3 regions of the Dyella sp. NPDC103356 genome follow, and region 2 is predicted to be linked to each of the others. Evidence: predicted binding sites of a transcription regulator. Region 2 holds the regulator's gene; each other region holds the start of a gene.

What was found. The regulator HrcA, encoded in region 2, represses chaperone genes, less so after heat shock. The targets are predictions, from matches to a motif close to TTNGCACTCNNNNNNNNNGAGTGCNAA.
Region 1: rpoH (RNA polymerase sigma factor RpoH) is a predicted target of HrcA. The motif match lies at 3,254-3,280, and genes of this name have one in related genera.
Region 3: groES (co-chaperone GroES) is a predicted target of HrcA. The motif match lies at 3,584-3,610, and genes of this name have one in related genera.

The regions. Positions count from the first base shown of each region.
Region 1 covers NZ_JBVJLZ010000003.1:511,668-518,354, reverse strand. Annotated here, with positions in the region: gene ACZ6WW_RS09155 (response regulator) at 1-487, shown strand, start outside; gene ung (uracil-DNA glycosylase) at 484-1,188, shown strand; gene ACZ6WW_RS09145 (helix-turn-helix domain-containing protein) at 1,185-1,994, opposite strand; gene ACZ6WW_RS09140 (alpha/beta fold hydrolase) at 2,129-3,115, shown strand; gene rpoH (RNA polymerase sigma factor RpoH) at 3,311-4,168, shown strand; gene ACZ6WW_RS09130 (response regulator transcription factor) at 4,381-5,061, shown strand; gene ACZ6WW_RS09125 (sensor histidine kinase) at 5,118-6,548, shown strand.
Region 2 covers NZ_JBVJLZ010000006.1:226,058-232,744, reverse strand. Annotated here, with positions in the region: gene recN (DNA repair protein RecN) at 1-1,060, opposite strand, end outside; gene hrcA (heat-inducible transcriptional repressor HrcA) at 1,233-2,294, shown strand; gene grpE (nucleotide exchange factor GrpE) at 2,384-2,917, shown strand; gene dnaK (molecular chaperone DnaK) at 3,078-5,003, shown strand; gene ACZ6WW_RS15485 (four helix bundle protein) at 5,069-5,431, shown strand; gene dnaJ (molecular chaperone DnaJ) at 5,511-6,647, shown strand.
Region 3 covers NZ_JBVJLZ010000005.1:426,267-432,953, reverse strand. Annotated here, with positions in the region: gene ACZ6WW_RS14390 (aldehyde dehydrogenase family protein) at 1-830, shown strand, start outside; gene groL (chaperonin GroEL) at 1,444-3,090, opposite strand; gene groES (co-chaperone GroES) at 3,222-3,515, opposite strand; gene cutA (divalent-cation tolerance protein CutA) at 3,713-4,030, shown strand; gene ACZ6WW_RS14370 (TlpA family protein disulfide reductase) at 4,043-5,041, opposite strand; gene pdxR (MocR-like pyridoxine biosynthesis transcription factor PdxR) at 5,167-6,603, opposite strand.

The DNA.
Region 1 (6,687 bases), on a different contig from region 2:
GCTGGGCTTCCAGGCGCTGGGCGAATTCATTCGCGGCTATGTGCGGCCCGAAAGCATGGCCGACGGCGAGGTGCTTTACGTTGAGGACAGCCGCGTGGTCGCGTTGGCGACGCGTCGGATGCTGGAGAAATACGGCCTCACCGTGCGCCATGTGATCAGTGCTGAAGATGCGCTAGCCATGCTGGAAACGGCGCGTGCGCAAGGCATTGTCGGCGCGGATATCGTCTTGACCGACGTCAGCCTCAAAGGCGAGCTGACCGGCGGCGACTTGCTCGATCGCATACGTCGCGATTACGGTTACAGCAAAGGCTCGTTGCCGGTGCTGGTGATGACAGGCGACGAAAACCCGGCCAATCAGGCAGCCTTGCTGAGAGCGGGCGCCAACGATCTGGTCGAGAAACCGATCGAGGAAAAGTTGTTGATTACCAAGTTGCTGTTCCAGTTACGTGTTGCCCGTCATCTGCGCGAGCGCAGCGCTACCGCATGAGCAACGAACGAGTGAAGCTGGAGCCTTCGTGGAAGGCACGTATCGGCGATTATCTCGAGCGTCCGGAGATGCAGGCGCTCTCCGCATTTCTGCGCGCCGAGAAGCAGGCCGGCAAGGTGATCTATCCGCCCGGTCCGGATATTTTCGCGGCCTTCGATCACACGCCGTTCGATGCGGTGCGCGTGGTGATTCTCGGGCAGGATCCCTATCACGGCCCGAATCAGGCGCACGGTCTGTGTTTCTCGGTACGCCCCGGCGTGCAGACGCCGCCTTCGCTGCAGAACATCTTCAAGGAGATCCAGCGTGATCTGGGTATCGCCCCGCCCGATCACGGTTGCCTGACGCCTTGGGCGGATCGTGGCGTGCTGCTGCTCAACGCCGTGTTGACGGTGGAGCGTGGCATGGCCAATGCACACCAAGGCAAGGGCTGGGAAGGTTTTACCGATGCCGCGATCGACGCGCTTAATCGCGAACGCGAGGGCATCGTGTTCATGCTGTGGGGATCGTATGCGCAGAAGAAGGGTCAGTTGATCGACACGCGCAAGCATCGTGTCCTGAAATCGGTGCATCCCTCGCCGCTGTCCGCGCATCGCGGGTTTCTCGGTTGCGGTCATTTCTCGGCCGCCAATCAGTACCTGACCGAACATGGGCAGTCGCCGGTCGATTGGTCGTTGCCCATGCGCAGCGAGTTGACTGTCTAAGGATCCTTGCGCTTCAACATCTGGCAGAACGCCGCTGTTTCTTCGTCGACGGGAAAGCACGACTCGATATGCAGATCGTCGAGCGTCACGTCGCGCGGCGTGCCGAACGTAGTGATGGTCGAGAAGAAGCTCAGCCGTTGATCGTCGCGCTGCAGAACCGTGGTCATCAGCGGTGAAGGGATTTTCTCTGTCGACAGTTGTCGCCAGGACACGGGCACATCCGGATAGGCCAGTATCTCGTCCAGCAAAGCGCGCGCTTGCTGGTCCGAAGGCGACGAGGCCACTTCGTTATGCAGGTGGCGCAGTAGTTCGCTGGCAATCTCTTCCCAGTTGACGATCACCGAGCGGAAGTCGTTCGGATCGAAGATCTGGCGCAGCATGTTGGTGTGGCTGCTTTCGCGTCCGCGCATGACGAAGCGGTTGATGCGCGCGGCGGCGCCGTTGGCCATCAACACCTCCCAGTGGCGATTGAGCACGAAGGCCGGGTAGGGTTCCTGTTGTTCGAGGATGCATTCGATCGCGTGGCGCACCTGGGCGAGCTCCGGCGCGGCCAGTTGACGCTCGGGATAGAACGGCGCGTAGCCGGCGGCAACCAGCCAGGTGTTGCGTTCGCGCAACGGCACGCCGAGCGTGTCGGCGAGCCGGATGACCATCTCGCGGCTGGGCTGCGCCTTGCCCGTTTCCAGGCAACTGAGATGCCGGGCCGAGATCTCCGCTGTCAGTGCGAGATCGAGCTGGCTCATGCGCCGGGTCGTGCGCCATTCGCGCAGCAGCGATCCGACGGGCGTGACGTGGGTGGACGACATACGGGCGGTTCCCTGGATGATCCGAAGCGGATCATAGGTCGGCCGGCCTGCGCGCGCCCATGACCTGACAGGTCATTGCGGGGATGTTCCGCGCCGACGAAAGATGCGCCTCACTTCATCGGCGAGGTTCGAATATGCATCGCAGAGCATTTCTTCAGTTGACGGGCGGCGTGCTGGCGGCAAGTGCCTTGGCGGGCGGGCTGGGCCGTCTGGCGCAGGCTGGTACGGTCAGGGACGGGAAGGTAGGCGATCTCGGTGTGGCGGACTACACCCGGATGCGCCGGTTCGTTGCCACCTCGCTTGGCCGTACCGCCTATGTGGAACAGGGCAGCGGGCCGGCTGCTTTATTCCTGCACGGGTTTCCGCTCAACAGCTATCAATGGCGTGGCGTGCTACCGCGGCTGGCTGCCCATCGGCGCTGTTTGGCGCCTGACTCGATGGGCCTTGGCTATACCGAGGTGACGCAGGGCAAGTCGGTGACCCCGGCGAGCCAGGTGGACATGCTCATCGAGTTTCTGGACGCGCTGGGCGTCGGCACGGTGGACCTGGTCGCCAACGATAGTGGCGGTGCGGTGGCTCAGTTGTTCATGGTGCGCCACCCCGACCGCGTTCGCAGCGTGCTGCTGACCAATTGCGACGTTGAGAACGACAGTCCGCCGCCGGGTGTCATGCCTGTCATCGAGTCGGCGCGCAAGGGGACATTCGCCAGGGATTTCTTCGTCAAGCAGGTCGACGATCATTCGCTGGTTCACAGCCCTACTGGCTTGGGCGGCGCCTGCTACACCTTTCCGGGGCACCCGACGGATGACGCCATCGACATGTATATGCGCCCGCTGGTCGCCACGCCCGAACGTATGGCGCTGACCAATGCCTATGCGCTGGGCCTGTTTCCCAATCCGCTGGCCGGCATCGAAGCCTCGCTGCGTCAGTTCCGCCGTCCCGTGAGGATCGTCTGGGGAACCGGCGACACGATCTTTTCCCCTAAGAGTCCGGATTACCTCGACCAGGTGTTACCTCTGTCCCATGGCGTACGAAAGGTAAAGGGCGCGAAGCTGTTCTTCCCCGAGGAATACCCGGAACTCATTGCCGAGGAGGCAAAAAAGCTCTGGGGTGTCCGCTAAGGAATTGATTTTAAGATATTTTTAATATCGCGAAGGCCGTTGTTGCGTTGCGGGGTGCCACTGGACAAGCCAGCGGCATTCCTGTACGATTCGGTATAGTAAAGCGAGGCCGGGCTGGGATTGAACCATTTCGACCCGTTAGCACTCATAGAAGCAGAGTGCTAAGTTGTTCCCCAAGTTTTCTGGAGGTTCCTCATGTCACAAGCTTTGGCGACCGCCTCTCTGCCGGTACCCAGTGTAGTAGGCAGCTTGGATGCGTATATCTCGGCGGTCCACCGTATCCCGGTGCTCAGCCAGGACGAGGAGCAGGCGCTGTCGCGTCGATTCAACGACGACAATGACCTCGACTCCGCCAAGAAGCTGGTGATGTCGCACCTGCGTTTCGTGGTGCACGTCGCCCGCGGTTACAACGGTTATGGTTTGCAGCTGTCCGACCTGATCCAGGAAGGCAATATCGGCCTGATGAAGGCGGTCAAGCGTTTCGACCCGGACCAGGGCGTGCGTCTGGTCAGCTTTGCCGTGCACTGGATTCGCGCCGAAATGCACGAGTTCATCTTGCGTAACTGGCGCATCGTCAAGGTCGCTACGACCAAGGCGCAGCGCAAGCTGTTCTTCAATCTGCGCAAGAGCAAGAAGCGCCTGGGTTGGATGAATGCCGAGGAAGTGCGCGTGGTCGCCAAGGATCTTGGCGTTCCCGAGGCGACTGTCCGCGAGATGGAATCGCGTCTGTCCGGCCGTGATATCGGTTTCGAAGCGCCGGCCGATGCCGACGACGATGCCAAGCCGGCACCGGAAGCATTCCTGATCGACGATGGCGCCGACCCGTACGACAACGTCTCCGATGCAGATCACGCCGACAACCAGCTGGAAACGCTGTCCGAGGCGCTGCAAAAGCTCGATCAGCGTTCGCGCGACATCATCCAGCGTCGTTGGTTGAACGACGATAAGGCAACGTTGCAGGATCTGGCCGACGAGTATGGTGTTTCTGCCGAGCGTATCCGTCAGGTCGAGGCGAACGCGATGAAGAAAATGCGCGGGTTGTTTGCTGCGTAAGATGGCGCTGCTTTGCGCTTCAAGTGAACGGCCTCCTTTGTGGGGCCGTTTGCATTTGGCGCGGTGAATGGGCCGGCCGCTACGCGGCCTCAGTCCGATCACTGCGTGATCTGTAAACGGTAAATGGAAAGAGCTGCCAGCTCAGGTTGTGCTTGCTTTTCCCATTGACTATTGACCATTGACAGGCCGCAAAGCGGCCGGACTCCCCACCCATGCCCCAAGTCCTGGTCATCGAAGACGACGAAGTCACCGCTCGCGAGATCGTGGCGGAGTTGAGCGTGCACGGCATGGTGGCCGACTGGGTGGCCGATGGTCGCCATGGGTTGGATCGAGCGCTGGAAGGCAGCTATGACCTGATCACCCTGGACCGCATGTTGCCGGGGATGGATGGCATCGACGTGGTGGCGGCGCTGCGTCGCGCCCAGGTCGATACGCCGGTGCTGATGATCAGCGCGTTGAGCGACGTGGACGAACGCGTGCGTGGCCTGCGAGCCGGCGGCGACGACTACCTGACCAAGCCGTTCGCGCCCGACGAGATGTCCGCGCGTGCCGAAGTGCTGCTGCGTCGGCGCCAGAGTGCCGAAGGCGGCAACCGCCTGCGCGTGGCCGATCTCGAACTGGATCTGGTGCGGCATGTGGCGCACCGCAACGGCCAGTTGTTGAATCTGCTGCCGACCGAATTTCGACTGCTGGAGTTTCTGATGCGCAACTCCGGTCAGGTGGTCACCCGTACGATGATTTTCGAGGCGGTGTGGGGGTTTCATTTCGATCCCGGCACCAATGTCATCGATGTCCATATCGGCCGGTTGCGGCGCAAGATCGATAGCGCCGGCCAGCCGCACCTGATCCGCACGGTGCGCGGCACCGGCTATATGCTGGCGCCAACGCGGTAGCTGTATGATTTCCTTATATTCCTGAGGGCGCAGCAGCTGCGCCGGGTCGGATCACCATGAACGCTCATCCCAATGCCTGGCGCTCGGCCACCTCGCGCCTGATTCTCGTCTACGGGGCGCTCTTTGCCGCGTGGGGCCTGATCCTGGTGGGTGTGATCCAGTGGGAGACCACGCGTTACCTCAACAACGTGATCGACCAGATCATCGTGCAGCGCATGGGCTACCTGGCGACCACCGATTCGGCGCGCCTGCCGGCAACCGTGGATGCCGCCGGCCTGATCGATCCTCATGGCGTGATGTCGGTCGGGTTGTTCGATGCCTCCGGCCGCGTGCTCGCAGGCAATATCCGCCACTTGCCCGCCGGGATCATTGCCGATGGCCAGCCGCGCCTGCTGGCGGGCGGTGTACCGCGACCGTTTCATGCCGATGGCGAAGTGCGCGCACGCGCTGTTGCGTCGCGCCTGCCGGATGGGCGCGTGCTGGTGATTGCCAAGGACACCAGCACGCTCGACGGGCTGGGTGCGATCGTGTGGCGTGCGCTGTTATGGGGCGTCTCGCTTACGATCATCCCCGGCCTGCTCGGCGGTTTTCTATTGCGGCGTGGCCCGGCCAGGCGCATTCGTGTCTTGCAGCAGGCGACCGACCCTATTCGCGAAGGCGATCTCACCAAGCGTTTGCCGGTGAGCCGGCGCGGCGACGAACTTGATCTGCTGGCGGGCATCGTCAACACCATGCTCGACGAAATCGAGCGTCTGATGAACGAAGTCAAAGGCGTGTGCGACAACATCGCGCATGATCTGCGCACGCCTTTGACGCGCTTGCGCGCACGGCTGTATCGCGCACAGCAGCAGTTGTCCGATCAGCCGCAGGTAACGCTGCTCGATGCATGCGTCACCGATGTCGACGAGTTGCTCGGGCGGTTCCGGGCATTGTTGCGCGTGTCGGAACTGGAAGACCGCAATCGTTGCGCCTGCTTTGCCGAAGTCGATCTTGCCGATGTGCTCAATCAAGTGCACGAGTTCTACGCGCCAGTGGCGGAAGACCGCGGCCAGCCTTTTGTTTTGGACGTCCAGACGCTGACGCCGATCCGTGCCGATGCGCATCTGCTATTTGAAGCGCTGGCGAATCTTGTCGGCAACGCCATCAAGTTCACGCCATCGGGTGGACATATTCGTCTGCGCGCGCAGATGGACAAGCTGGGGCCGCGGATCGATATCCTCGACAGCGGCCCAGGTATTCCCGCCGACGAACGCGATGCCGTAACCCGACGCTTTTATCGCGGCGACAACAGCCGCACCACGCCGGGCTCGGGTCTGGGGTTGAGCATCGTCAGCGCGATCGTGCGGCTGCATGGCTTTGCCCTGGAGATCGGTGACGGCGAAACCGGTGCGCGGATCACGCTGTATTGCTACTCGCCGGAACCGGGGCAACTGGTTCGGCCGAAGGTGGCGACGTCGCCAGCCTTGCCTGCACCGGTTACGGCTTAACGGCTGTTCGCGAATCTCCAGAAACCTTTCCTATCCGTCGCCCCGGCGAAGGCCGGGGTCCAGCGTCTTACACCGAACGTGCGAAAGACGCTGGGCCCCGGCCTTCGCCGGGGCGACGATGAGAACTGAGGTTGTTTAA
Region 2 (6,687 bases):
GTTGGTGCTTCTCACGCTGGCGATCGAGCTGCTCCAGCGCTTCACCGGCACCTTCGAGCTGTGCCAGCTCCTCGCCAAGCGAGGCCGCCTTTTCGTGCAGCTCGGCCACCGGCAGGCGATGCCGCCGGGAAAGCTCATGCAGACGGGTGAGATGCGTGTCCACCTCGTTGTAGCGCTCGGGATCGAGGTCGACATCCAGCGCATAGCGGCCCAGGCCATCGGCAGCTTCGCTCAGCTCGATGCTGGCGTTATCGAGCAGCTCCAGCAGCGGCTGAAGTTTGTCGTCCAGCGCGGCGAGCTTGATCAGCTCGGCCTGCGCACGGGCCAGCCCACGGCGTAGCGACAGCTCGCTGTCGCCGTCGAGCATCTCGCTGACGCCGGATGCGCCTTCGGCCAGGCGACCGGCATTGGCCAGGCGCTTGTGGCTGGCTTCCAGTTCGGCCATTTCGCTGGCGGGCAAGGCCCATTTTTCCAGTTCGCCCACTTCGTGCCGCAGCAGCTCGATGCGCTGATCGCGATCGTCGCCGCCGCTCAACGACTGCATGCGTGCCTGCACGGCGCGCCATTGCTGGGCAGCCTCACGGACCTGGGCAAGCAGCTCATCGTGGCCGGCGTAGGCATCGAGCAGCGCCAGCTGATGGCTGCGCGACAGCAGCGCCTGGTGCTCGTGCTGACCATGGATTTCCACCAGCATCGAGGCCAGCTCGCTGAGCTGGCTGGCGTTGGCCGGGCGGCCGTTGATCCAGGCGCGCGAACTGCCCTCGGCGCGGATCACGCGGCGCAGCTGGCAGGTGCCTTCTTCGTCCAACTCCTCTTGTGCCAGCCAGGCGCGTGCGTCGGGCAGCTCGGCCAGGTCGAACTCGGCGGCCAGCTCGGCGCGGTCGCTGCCGGCACGCACCATGCCGCTATCGGCGCGGCTGCCGGCGAGCAGCATCAAGGCGTCCACCAGCAGCGACTTGCCGGCGCCGGTCTCACCGCTGACCACGGTCAGGCCCGGCCCGAAGGCGATCTCGGCTTCTTCGACAACCGCAAAATGGCGAACATAGAGGGAGGTGAGCATGGCGCGCTGTATCAGTGAGTCGGTGGATTGTACGGATTGATGGATGGGGCGGTAAGCAGGTCGTCCAGGGTGACCCGGCCTGGGTCGGCCAGGAGGTCGAAGCCTGACTTCCTTGCATTCTTCCCCCGCACACCTTATTTCTTCTCTGTCTCACGGATTGCCACAGCAGCGCATGCCCCAACTCTTCGGCCATGAATTAGATGCCCGCGCCCGCAGCTTGCTGCGCACGCTGATTGCGCAGTATCTGGTCGATGGCGAGCCAGTGGGCTCGCGCACGCTATCGCGCTCCTCGGGCCTGGATGTCAGCCCGGCCACCATCCGCAACATCATGGCCGACCTGGAAGAAGCCGGCCTGGTGGTGTCGCCGCACACCTCGGCGGGGCGTGTGCCGACGCCCCGCGGGCTGCGGCTGTTCGTCGATAGCCTGATCGAGTTGCAACCGCTGCCGCGCGAAGATATGGCGCGCCTGCGCCGCGAATTGCCGCCCGGCCCGACGACCACGCGCGATCTGCTCGGTAATGTCTCCACGCTGCTGTCGGCGATGACCCAGTTCGCCGGTGTGGTCACCGTGCCGCGCCAGGCCGATTTCCCGCTGCGCCATATCGACTTCGTGCCCTTGCCCGACAACCAGGTGCTGGTGATCCTGGTGTTCTCCGACAACCAGGTGCAGAACCGTATCGTGCGCCTGGCCAAGCAGCTCGATGCTCGGGAGCTGGAGCAGGCAGCCAATTACCTCAATACCCATTTCGCCGGCTTGCGCGTGGACGATATCCGCACGCATCTGCTGCGCGAGCTCAAAGAGGCCAGCAGCGAGCTCAACCGTCTGTTGTCCAGCACGGTGGAACTGGCCGCCGCCTCGTTTGCGCCACATAGCGAAGGCGATGATGTGCTGGTCAGTGGCCAGACCAATCTGATGTCCTATTCGGAGCTGGCCAATCTCGATCGCCTGCGCGAGCTTTTCGAGGCCTTTCAGAAGAAGAACGAGCTGCTTCAACTGATGGAAGTGTGCGCCAGGGCGCCGGGTGTCCGGCTGTTTATCGGCGAGGAATCGGGCTTTACGGCGCTGGACGGTTGCAGCGTCGTTACCGCCAGTTATGGGGCGCAAGGGCGTGTGCTTGGGGCGGTCGGTGTGATCGGTCCGACCCGAATGGCGTACGAAAGGGTCATCCCTGTGGTACAAGCCACGGCCGGGCTGCTCAGCGATGCCTTGAATCGGGCGGCAACGGCCTCATAAAGCCGTTTGGGAGGCGGGATTCACCCGCATTAAGTTTACTGGTCGGTATGCAAAATCATGCCGGCCCTGGATGAGGCTTGGAGTTTTTCATGCAGAACAACGATTCGCAGGCGCCGGAAAATACGCCGGAAGCCACCGCGGCGAGTGAAGCCATGCAGGCCGATCTCGACGCACTGAAACAGCGTGTCGCTGAATTGGAAGCAGGCAATGCGGAATTGCGCGATGGTGTATTGCGCGAGCGTGCGGAGCTGGAAAATCAGCGTCGTCGTTTGCAGCGCGATCTGGATCAGGCGCGCCGCTTTGCCAACGAAAAATTGCTCAACGAGCTGCTGCCGATCTACGACGGTCTGGAGCGCGGCTTGGCGGTGGAAAGCGGCGATATCGCTACCGTTCGCGAAGGCATCAATCTCACCCTGAAGGAACTGCTGCGCATTGCGCAGAACAACGGTCTGGTGCCGGTCGATCCGCTCGGCCAGCCGCTGGATCCGGAGCGCCATCACGCGGTGAGCATGGTCGAAGCGCCTGAGCAGGCGCCGGGTACCGTGGTGAGTGTGTTGCAGAAAGGCTATGTGCTGAACGATCGCTTGTTGCGCCCGGCGCTGGTCGCCGTCGCCAAGGATTGATCGAGCACACACGGCGCGGCCGGCACCTGAATCACCGGTGACGGTAGCGACGAACCCGGGGTTCGGAAATCTTGACGCGATTGAATCGCCAAGGCCAAGCCCCACTTAGAAACCAGTCGCGGCCGCGGGGGCCGCTTAGAAATTTTTGGAGTCAGAGCATATGGGCAAGATCATTGGTATCGATCTGGGCACGACCAATTCCTGCGTATCCGTCATGGATGGCAGCACCACCCGGGTCATCGAGAATTCGGAAGGCGATCGCACGACGCCGTCCATCGTCGCCTTTACCAAGGACGGCGAAGTCCTGGTGGGTGCGCCGGCCAAGCGCCAGGGCGTGACCAACCCGAAGAACACCTTCTACGCGGTGAAGCGCCTGATCGGCCGCAAGTTCACCGACGCGGAAGTACAGAAAGACCTGCACATCGTGCCGTACGGCATCGTCGCGCATGAGAATGGCGACGCCTGGGTGCAGACTGCCGACGGCAAGAAGATGGCGCCGCAGGAAATCTCCGCCAAGGTGCTGGCGAAGATGAAGAAGACCGCCGAAGACTATCTCGGCGAGACGGTGACCGAAGCGGTCATCACCGTGCCGGCCTACTTCAACGACAGCCAGCGCCAGGCGACCAAGGACGCCGGCCGCATTGCCGGTCTCGAGGTCAAGCGCATCATCAACGAGCCGACCGCCGCTGCGCTGGCTTACGGTCTGGACAAGAAGGGCGGTGACCGCAAGATTGCCGTGTACGACCTGGGTGGCGGTACGTTCGACGTATCGATCATCGAGATCGCCGAAGTCGACGGCGAGAAGCAGTTCGAAGTGCTGGCCACGAACGGCGACACGTTCCTGGGCGGCGAAGACTTCGACATGCGCGTCATCGATTATCTCGTCGAAGAATTCCAGAAGGACCAGGGCATCGATCTGCGCAAGGATCCGCTCGCGCTGCAGCGCCTGAAGGACGCCGCCGAGCGCGCCAAGATCGAGCTGTCGTCCTCGCACCAGACTGAGGTAAATCTGCCGTACGTCACGGCCGATGCCTCCGGTCCGAAGCATCTGAACATCAAGCTGACCCGCGCCAAGCTCGAAGCGCTGGTCGAAGATCTGGTCAAGCGCACCATCGATCCGTGCCGCACCGCGTTGAACGACGCTGGCCTGCGCGTGTCCGACGTCGACGAGGTGATCCTGGTCGGCGGTCAGACCCGTATGCCGAAGGTGCAGGAGTCGGTGAAGGATTTCTTTGGCAAGGAGCCGCGCAAGGACGTCAACCCGGACGAAGCCGTCGCTGTCGGCGCGGCCATCCAGGGCGGCGTGCTGGGCGGTTCGGTCAAGGACGTGCTGCTGCTCGACGTTACCCCGCTGTCGCTCGGTATCGAGACGATGGGTGGCGTGATGACCAAGCTGATCGAAAAGAACACCACGGTGCCGACCAAGGCCTCGCAGGTCTTCTCGACCGCCGACGACAACCAGACCGCCGTGACCGTGCATGTGCTGCAGGGTGAGCGCGACCGCGCCAGCGCGAACAAGTCGCTGGGCAAGTTCGACCTCTCCGGCATCGACGCCGCGCCGCGCGGCATGCCGCAGATCGAAGTCACCTTCGACATCGACGCCAACGGCATCCTGCACGTGTCGGCCAAGGACAAGAAGACCGGCAAGGAACAGAAGATCGAGGTCAAGGCCGGCTCGGGTCTGTCCGAGGAAGAGATTCAGCGCATGGTCGCCGACGCCGAGGCGAACAAGGAAGAAGACAAGAAATTCCACGAGCTCGTCGCCACGCGCAACAAGGCGGATCAGCTGGTTCATGCGACGCGTAGCGCGCTCAAGGAACACGGCGGCAAGATTCCGGCCGACCAGCTGAGCACGATCGAAGGTGCGTTGTCGGATCTGGAAAAGGTCAAGGACAGCGACGACAAGGGCGCGATCGAGTCGAAGATCGAGAAGCTGGAGCAGTCCGCGCAGTCGCTTTACGCGGCCGCTCAGGGCGGTGCGCAGCCGGACGCTGGCGCGCAGCCGGGCCCGGGTCCGCACGGTTCGGCTCAGCCGGACGACGTGGTCGATGCCGAGTTCACCGAAGTCAAAGACGACAAGAAGTAAGGCGGTAAATTCGCATAACGGGGCCGTTGGCCCCGTTATGCTGTAAATGGTAAACAGGGAAGAGCATGTCGCGGCCACATCACGACTTGCGGGTATGGCAGGATGCCATGCGCTTGGTTACACATCTTTACGAGATCACAGGTGAGTTTCCGAAAGACGAGCTTTTTGGTCTTGTCTCTCAGATCCGCCGAGCTGCGGTAAGCGTGCCTTCCAACATAGCTGAAGGCGCGAGTAGAGGAAGCGGGAGGGAGTTTGTCCGTTTTCTTCTTATTGCCCGAGGCTCGCTTTCCGAGCTGGATACTCAGGTGCGTATTGCTGAAAATCTAGGGTTCATTCGAGATGCCGGGTTGCTCATTTCTGAAATGGAAAGACTGCAGGTCACGCTTGGGTCTCTCATTAAAGTTCAACGGACACGTACTGCCACATGATTCGCTTCGCTCTTTCCATTGACCATTTACAGGCGGCGCAGCCGCCGGCTTCACAGGCTGCAAGCCGGACTTCCTGCCCATGAGCAAGCGTGATTACTACGAAGTCCTCGGTGTCGAACGGACGGTTACCGAGGTCGAACTGAAGAAGTCGTTTCGTCGCCTGGCGATGAAATACCACCCGGACCGTTGCCCGGACGATCCGCATGCGCAGGAGAAGTTCAAGGAAGCCAAGGAGGCTTACGAGATTCTCGCCGATGCGCAGAAGCGCCAGATGTATGACCAGTACGGCCATGCGGCGTTCGAGGGCGGGGCAGGCGGTGGTCGCGGTGGCGCCGGTGGTTTTGGCGACATGGGCGATATCTTCGGCGATATCTTCGGCGACATTTTCGGTATGGGCGGAGGCCGTGGTGGCAGTCGTTCGCGTCGTGGTGCCGATCTTCGCTACATCATGGAGCTCGATCTGGAAGAGGCCGTATTCGGCATCGAAAAGAAGATCGACGTACCGACCCAGGTCAATTGCCAGCATTGCAACGGCTCCGGTTCGGAAGACGGCAAGGTGGCGCAATGCAAGACCTGCCAGGGCCATGGCCGCGTGCGTATGCAGAACGGCATCTTCTCGATCCAGCAGGCCTGTCCGCATTGCGGCGGCAGCGGCCAGGCGATCGAAAAGCCGTGCAGGCAGTGCCGTGGCGAGGGTCGTCTGGAAGAAACACGCACCTTGTCCGTACGCATTCCGGCGGGCGTCGACAATGGCGATCGCATTCGTTTGACCGGACAGGGCGAAGCCGGTCCGGCCGGTGGTGAAGCCGGCGATCTTTATGTCGAGATGCGCGTGCGCGAGCACGAGATCTTCCAGCGTGACGGCAACGATCTGCATTGCGAATTGCCGATTCGTTTTTCGCAGGCTGCGCTTGGCGCCGAATTGCCGGTACCCACGCTCGATGGCGAAGTGCCGATTTCGATTCCGCCGGAGACGCAGACGGGTCAGCAGTTCCGCTTGCGCGGGCGCGGCGTGAAGTCGGTGCGCAGCGGGCGCGCGGGTGATCTGATCTGCCGCGTCGTGGTCGAGACGCCGGTGCGTTTGACCAAGGAGCAGCGCGACCTGCTTGCGCAGCTCGAGGCGACGTTCAACAACGGCGAAGCGCACAAGCACACGCCGCGCGAGAAGTCGTGGGTGGATGGGGTGAAGCAGTTTTGGTCGCGGGTGACGTCTTGAGGAGTGAGTGAAGAGAAGTGAGCCGTGGGTAAGTGCGCGC
Region 3 (6,687 bases), on a different contig from region 2:
TCGTGATCGGCCGGGGCGACCCGGTAGGCACGACACTCAGCACGCACCCGGGTGTCGCCAAGATTTCCTTCACCGGTTCAACACAGACCGGTAAGGCGATCGCACGCGCCGCCGTCGACAGCATGAAGCGTGTCAGCCTGGCGCTGACCGGCAAATCGCCGTCGATCATTCTCGACGACGCCGATTTTCCCCATGCCGTACCGCTGGCCATCCAGGCCGGGCTGCAAAACAGTGGGCAGGCTTGCGTGGCGGGAACGCGCATTCTTGTTCCGGCTTCGCGACTGGATGAAGTGATTGCTTTGACTCAACAGGCCATCGCCGGCATCAAGGTCGGCGACCCACGCAATCCGCAGACGACGATCGGGCCGATGATCAGCGCCGCGCAATACGAGCGCGTGCAGCGATACATCCGCATCGGCAACGACGAAGGTGCCACATTGATTGCGGGCGGCCAAGGCCGGCCGGAGGGCATCGAGCGTGGCTACTTCGTTCGACCGACTGTCTTTGCCGGCGTAAGCAACGATATGACGATCGCTCAAGAAGAAATTTTTGGGCCTGTACTCAGCATCATCACCTATCGCGACGACGAGGAGGCCATTGAGATCGCCAACGATTCGCCGTATGGGTTGCAGGCTTATGTGTTCTCGACGAACAGCGAACGCGCACATGCCGTCGCTTCGCGGCTGCTTGTCGGCGGGGTGAAGATCAACAGCCTTCAACATGAGGCGCTTGCGCCGTTTGGCGGATATAAGGCGTCTGGGGTCGGGCGCGAAGGCGGTGTGTTTGGGCTGGAGTCGTTTCTTGAAGCGAAGGCGATTGTCGGAGAGTGAGATGATTGGCCTTCGTTTTTCAGACAAGATTTCTCAAACGGAAACACTGAAGAATAGATTCCGGCCTGCGCCGGAATGACAAAGGGGTGTAGGCAACGGTAAGAGGACGAACGCTTTAAGTCCTCACCGCCGCGACGCCTCGCGCACCAATCCGGCGTACCTCAGAAGCGCCAGAAGTGTCCCCTGTCGATTCGAGTAGACGGTCCGAGAGGTTTTATCTCTCAATGCTGCTCAGAGCTCTTGATCCACAGGCCATTTCTCTTGGGTTACTTTCTCTTTACTCCGGACCTAAAGGTCCTCCGCCCTCCGGGCCGGCTTCGCCGTTCGCATGCGCTGCGCGCAAGCGTGGGCCAGCAAAGAGAAAGTGACTCGCTCGCCGGCAGGCGAGTGAAACGCCCGCTGCGTAAGCGGCCAGGTCGCCCGAACACACAGGCAAGAACCAAACACTGACGCCACTGGGTTCCGGCCTACGCCGGAATGACGAAGTTGGAGAGGCTGCGGAAAACCGCCCAAAGCATCCGTTCTCGCTTGACTAGTACAGCAATAGCCATCCAAAAGAAAACCCCGCACAAGGCGGGGTTTTCTCCAAACAACTGCAACAGAAGCGCAGGACTTAGAAGTCCATACCACCCATGCCGCCCATGCCACCGCCCGGCGCACCGTGCGAATGACCTTCGTCCTTCTTCGGCACTTCGGTCACGGCCGCTTCGGTCGTGATGATCGAACCGGCGACCGAGGCCGCGAACTGCAGAGCCGAACGGGTGACCTTGGTCGGGTCCAGGATGCCGAAGGCGATCATGTCGCCGAACTCGCCCGTGGCAGCGTTGTAACCGAAGTTACCGTTGCCTTCCTTCACCTTGTTCAGCACGACCGACGGCTCTTCGCCGGCGTTCGACACGATCGCGCGCAGCGGAGCTTCCAGTGCGCGACGGGTGATGGCGATGCCCAGATCCTGATCGGCGTTGGCGCCCTTCAGGCCATCGAGCGACTTGAGCGAGCGGATCAGCGCCACGCCACCGCCCGGCACCACGCCTTCTTCCACTGCAGCGCGGGTGGCGTGCAGGGCGTCTTCGACGCGAGCCTTCTTTTCCTTCATTTCGACTTCGGTCGCCGCGCCCACCTTGATGACGGCCACGCCGCCAGCCAGCTTGGCCACGCGCTCCTGCAGCTTCTCGCGGTCGTAGTCCGAAGAGGTCTCTTCGATCTGCGCCTTGATCTGGCCGATGCGCGACTGGATGCGCCCGGCTTCGCCGGCACCGTCGATGATGGTGGTGTTTTCCTTGGTGATGACGACGCGCTTGGCGCGGCCCAGATCGTTGATCGTGGCCTTCTCAAGCTGCAGGCCAACTTCCTCGGAGATCACCTGGCCGTTGGTCAGGATGGCGATGTCTTCCAGGATGGCCTTGCGACGATCGCCGAAGCCCGGCGCCTTGACGGCGGCGACCTTGACGATACCGCGGATGGTGTTGACGACGAGGGTCGCCAGGGCTTCGCCCTCGACTTCCTCGGCGACGATCAGCAGCGGCTTGCCAGCCTTGGCGACGGCTTCGAGCACCGGCAGCAGTTCGCGAACGTTCGACACCTTCTTGTCGTGGATCAGGATGAAGGGGTCGTCCAGCTCGACCTGCTGGCTCTGCTGGTTGTTGATGAAGTACGGCGACAGGTAACCGCGGTCGAACTGCATACCTTCGACGACGTCGAGTTCGTTCTCGAGGCCCGAACCTTCCTCGACCGTGATCACGCCTTCCTTGCCGACCTTCTTCATCGCGGTGGCGATAATGTCGCCGACGTTGGCGTCGGAGTTGGCCGAGATGGTGCCGACCTGGGCGATCGCCTTGTCGTCGGCGGTCGGGTTGGAGAGCTTCTTCAGCTCGGCGACGGCGGCGGTCACCGCCTGGTCGATACCGCGCTTGAGATCCATCGGGTTCATGCCGGCGGCCACAGCCTTCAGGCCTTCCTGGATGAACGCCTGCGCCAGCACGGTCGCGGTCGTGGTGCCGTCACCGGCCACATCGGACGTCTTGGAAGCGGCTTCCTTGACGATCTGCGCGCCGATGTTCTCGTACTTGTCGGCCAGTTCGATTTCCTTGGCGACGGACACGCCGTCCTTGGTCACCGTCGGTGCGCCGAAGCTCTTCTCGAGCACGACGTTGCGGCCCTTCGGACCCAGGGTGACCTTGACCGCGTTGGCCAGGGTGTTGACACCCTTGAGCATGCGCGCGCGGACGTCTTCGCCGAAGCGTACTTCTTTAGCTGCCATAAAATTTTTGCCTCAAAAATTTTGAATAGGAATGGTTCTGTCGTTCCAAAGGCGGTACCAGAAGGAGCCAAAGGCGACTGGCGTGCGCGCTCTTAAGTTCGCGCTCGGCAAGCCGCAACTCCCAACGGAACTCAGCCCTCGATCACCGCAACAACGTCGTCTTCCTTCAGGAAGACCAGCTCTTCGCCGTCGATCTTGATTTCCTGGCCGGCGTACTTGCCGAACAGCACCACGTCGCCTTCCTTCAGCGACATCGGACGGACATTGCCGTCTTCCAGGATGCGACCGGTACCGGCAGCGATGACCTTGCCGCGGGTCGGCTTTTCGGTGGCGCTGTCGGGGATGACGATGCCGCCGGCGGAGACACGCTCCTCTTCCAGGCGCTTGACGATGACGCGATCGTGCAGCGGACGCAGTTTGCTCATGGATGGCTCCAGCTAATGGATTGGGTTGGGAAAAGTCGGGACGGGGCGCGATGCGGGGGACCGCATTGTTAGCACTCGCCGTCGGTGAGTGCCAATTCTAACGATGCAGAAGCCCCTCGCAAGAGGTCGCGTCCCTCGAACCTGCACTTCTAATGGGGAAGCTGGCTGGCCCTTTCAAGGCCGGCTAGGCTGACGGGATGCGCCCGATCCTGCTTTGCTACTGCACCTGCCCCGACCCGGAAACCGCTCTGCAGCTGGCTGAGCGGTTGGTCGGGGAGTCCCTGGCCGCCTGCGTCAACTGCCTGCCCGGGGTCACCTCGGTCTACCGCTGGGAGGGCAAAGTGACCAGGGACAGCGAAACCCTGCTGCTCATCAAGACCCCGGCCGACCGCTTTGAGGCGCTCAGGGCGCGGCTATTGGAACTGCATCCCTACGATCTGCCCGAGCTGATCGCCGTCCCGGTCGAGCGCGGCCACGAGGCCTATCTGGCCTGGGTGGCCGCAAATGCTTCCTGAATGCCAGTCAGGTCAGCGCGGAAGAGCGGCGGCCAGGTCGCCGTCGGTGGCCTCGATGCGTCGGGTCACACGGCCCTGGGCATCGACCAGCAGCACGGTCGGCACGTGCATCACACGAAAGCTACGGAAAAGCGTGCCGGATGCGTCGAGCATCAGCGGGATCTCCACCTTGTAGTTTTTCTTGTACTCGGTCAGATCGTCCCTGGCCGCCCACAGGCCGGAGGCCACGCCCAGCCAGCGCAGATCCGACCGCTTATGCGCCAGCGCCTCGACCTGCTCGCGCATGCTGCGGCAGCTTTGCGACAGTTGCGGGCGGCTCTTGGCCAGATAGCTTTCGCACCAGGGTGAGAGAAAAACCAGCACGGTGGGCTTGCCGGCACCGCGCAACGGAAAGGATTTCCCGGCCAGGGTGGTCACGCTCGTATCGGGCACGCTATCGCCCATACCGATGGGTTTCTCGGCCACGGTGGCCGTCTTCGGCGGCGCCACCGGTAAAGGCGTGGACGTTCGGGCAGCAAGCAAGGCGGCGTCGAGCCGGGCGTTGGCCTCGTGGCCGACATAAAGAATGCGCCCATCACGGCCGATCACCACGTGTTGCGGCGTGACACGCAAATGGAAAGCCTCGCCCAGCGAGCCGTCATCGAACACGATCGGCATGCTCAGGCCCACTTGCTGTCGGTACTTGCGTACCTCCTCGACACTGTCATCGAAGCCGACATCGATGGCGATCACCGCCATGTCCGGACCGGCTTCTTCATAGGTGCGCTGCAGATGCGGCATCTGTTCGCGGCAGGGTACGCACCAGGTCGCCCAGAATTTCAAATAGACCGCTTTTTTGCCGTAGAGCTTGCCCAGATCGATGGTCTGCCCATCGATGGTCTTGAGCACCATCGCCGGCGCCGGCGTACCGATCAGGCTTTGACCAACCGCTTCGGCGCGTTGCTGGCCGCTATCGGCGGCATGGGCAGTCAGGCAACACAGCGACAGGAAAAGAGTCAGGAAATAACGCATGGGAAGGCATCGCGGGAGGGATAGCGCGAATGCTCGGGCCACACGGCCACCTGGATAAGCGCCACTTGTTGGAAAAACTACCGGACCACTTTTGGATTTTCGGAACCGGATTTTTTGAGGATGTTTCAACGCAACAACGCCACAGCCCGATGAATGGCGCTATCAATGCGCGTGGCGTCGATCAGGCCGAAGCCCAGCGGCATGCCGTGCCAGCCGTGATCGCCCACGCCATACCTCGCCAGGTCCTCAACGCGAATACCTTCCGCCGCCGCCCTGCGCGTCCACGCCGTCACGTCGATATCGGGCGCCGCGCGTGCCGCCATGTGCAGACCCGCATCGACCGGCATGGCTTCGAGCCGGCCGCCGGCATGACGCTCCAGCGCGAGCAACAGTTGCTCGCGCCGATCCGCATAAATCTTGCGCATCTTGCGGATATGCCGCACCAGGTGCCCCTCGGCAATGAATGCAGCCAGCGTCTCCTGCGACAGCACATCGCCATGGCCGTCGCTGAGCCACTTGGCATGCGCCATCGCCTCATGCAACCACGGCGGCAGCACCACATAGCCCAGTCGCAATGCCGGAAACAGACACTTGGAAAAGGTGCCGACGTAACAGACGCTGCCGTTGCGATCGAGCGTCTGCAAGGCATCGAGCGGGCGGCCGCCGTAGCGGAATTCGCCATCGTAATCGTCTTCGATAATGGTCGCGCCACGCGCTCGTGCGAAGGCAAGCAGGGCACTGCGGCGCGCGGGCGACAGCGGCATGCCGAGCGGAAACTGGTGCGACGGCGTGACGTACACGATGTTCGCGCGAGCCGGAATCGCCGCGACCACCAAGCCCTGCTCATCCACCGGTACCGGCACGATCTCCGCGCCGGCCGCTTCGAATACCGCGCGCAACGGCGGGTAGCCAGGGTTCTCTACGGCCAGCACCGTGCGCCCTGGCGTCACCAAAACGCGCGCAAGCAAGTTGAACGCCTGTTGTGCGCCGCAAGTGACCAGTACATCGGCCGCCTCGCAGGCGACCGCGCGCGCGAACGAAACATGCCGCGCGATCGCCTCGCGCAAGGACGCCTGCCCTTGCGGATCGACATGCAAGACGCGCGATCTGGACAGAGTGCGCATCGCTCGCGCCGACAGGCGCCGCCATTCGTCGTAGGGAAAGCGCAGCACGTCCGGCGTGCCGACGCGGAAGTCATCGCCATCGTCGCGCGGCGGCCGCACCGGCAGGGTCACCGGCTGGCGCCAATAAGACGCGAGCCGCTGGTCGTCAGGCAACGCCGTGGCGCGCGACGCGGAGCGCGAGGCCATGTCTGCCACAAAATTGCCCGCGCCATGGCGCGCCACGACATAGCCCTCGCTGAGCAACAGGTCGTACGCAGCCACTACCGTATTGCGCGATATGCCCAGCGATTGCGCCAGCTCGCGCGTGGCCGGCAAACGCAGGCCGGGCTTGAGCCGCCCGTCCAGAATGGCCGCGCGCAACTGGGTGTGCAGCGCCGCCTGGCGCTGGCGCGATCCGGGCGCAGGCAGTTCCAGGGGAAACTCGAACAGGTGACTCATGCGAAGACGCCTTCAAGTGGACCACAAGATTTGACCCATTGTGGTTCTTTTGCAAGTCCACCCATTTCCTTACAGTGCACCCAT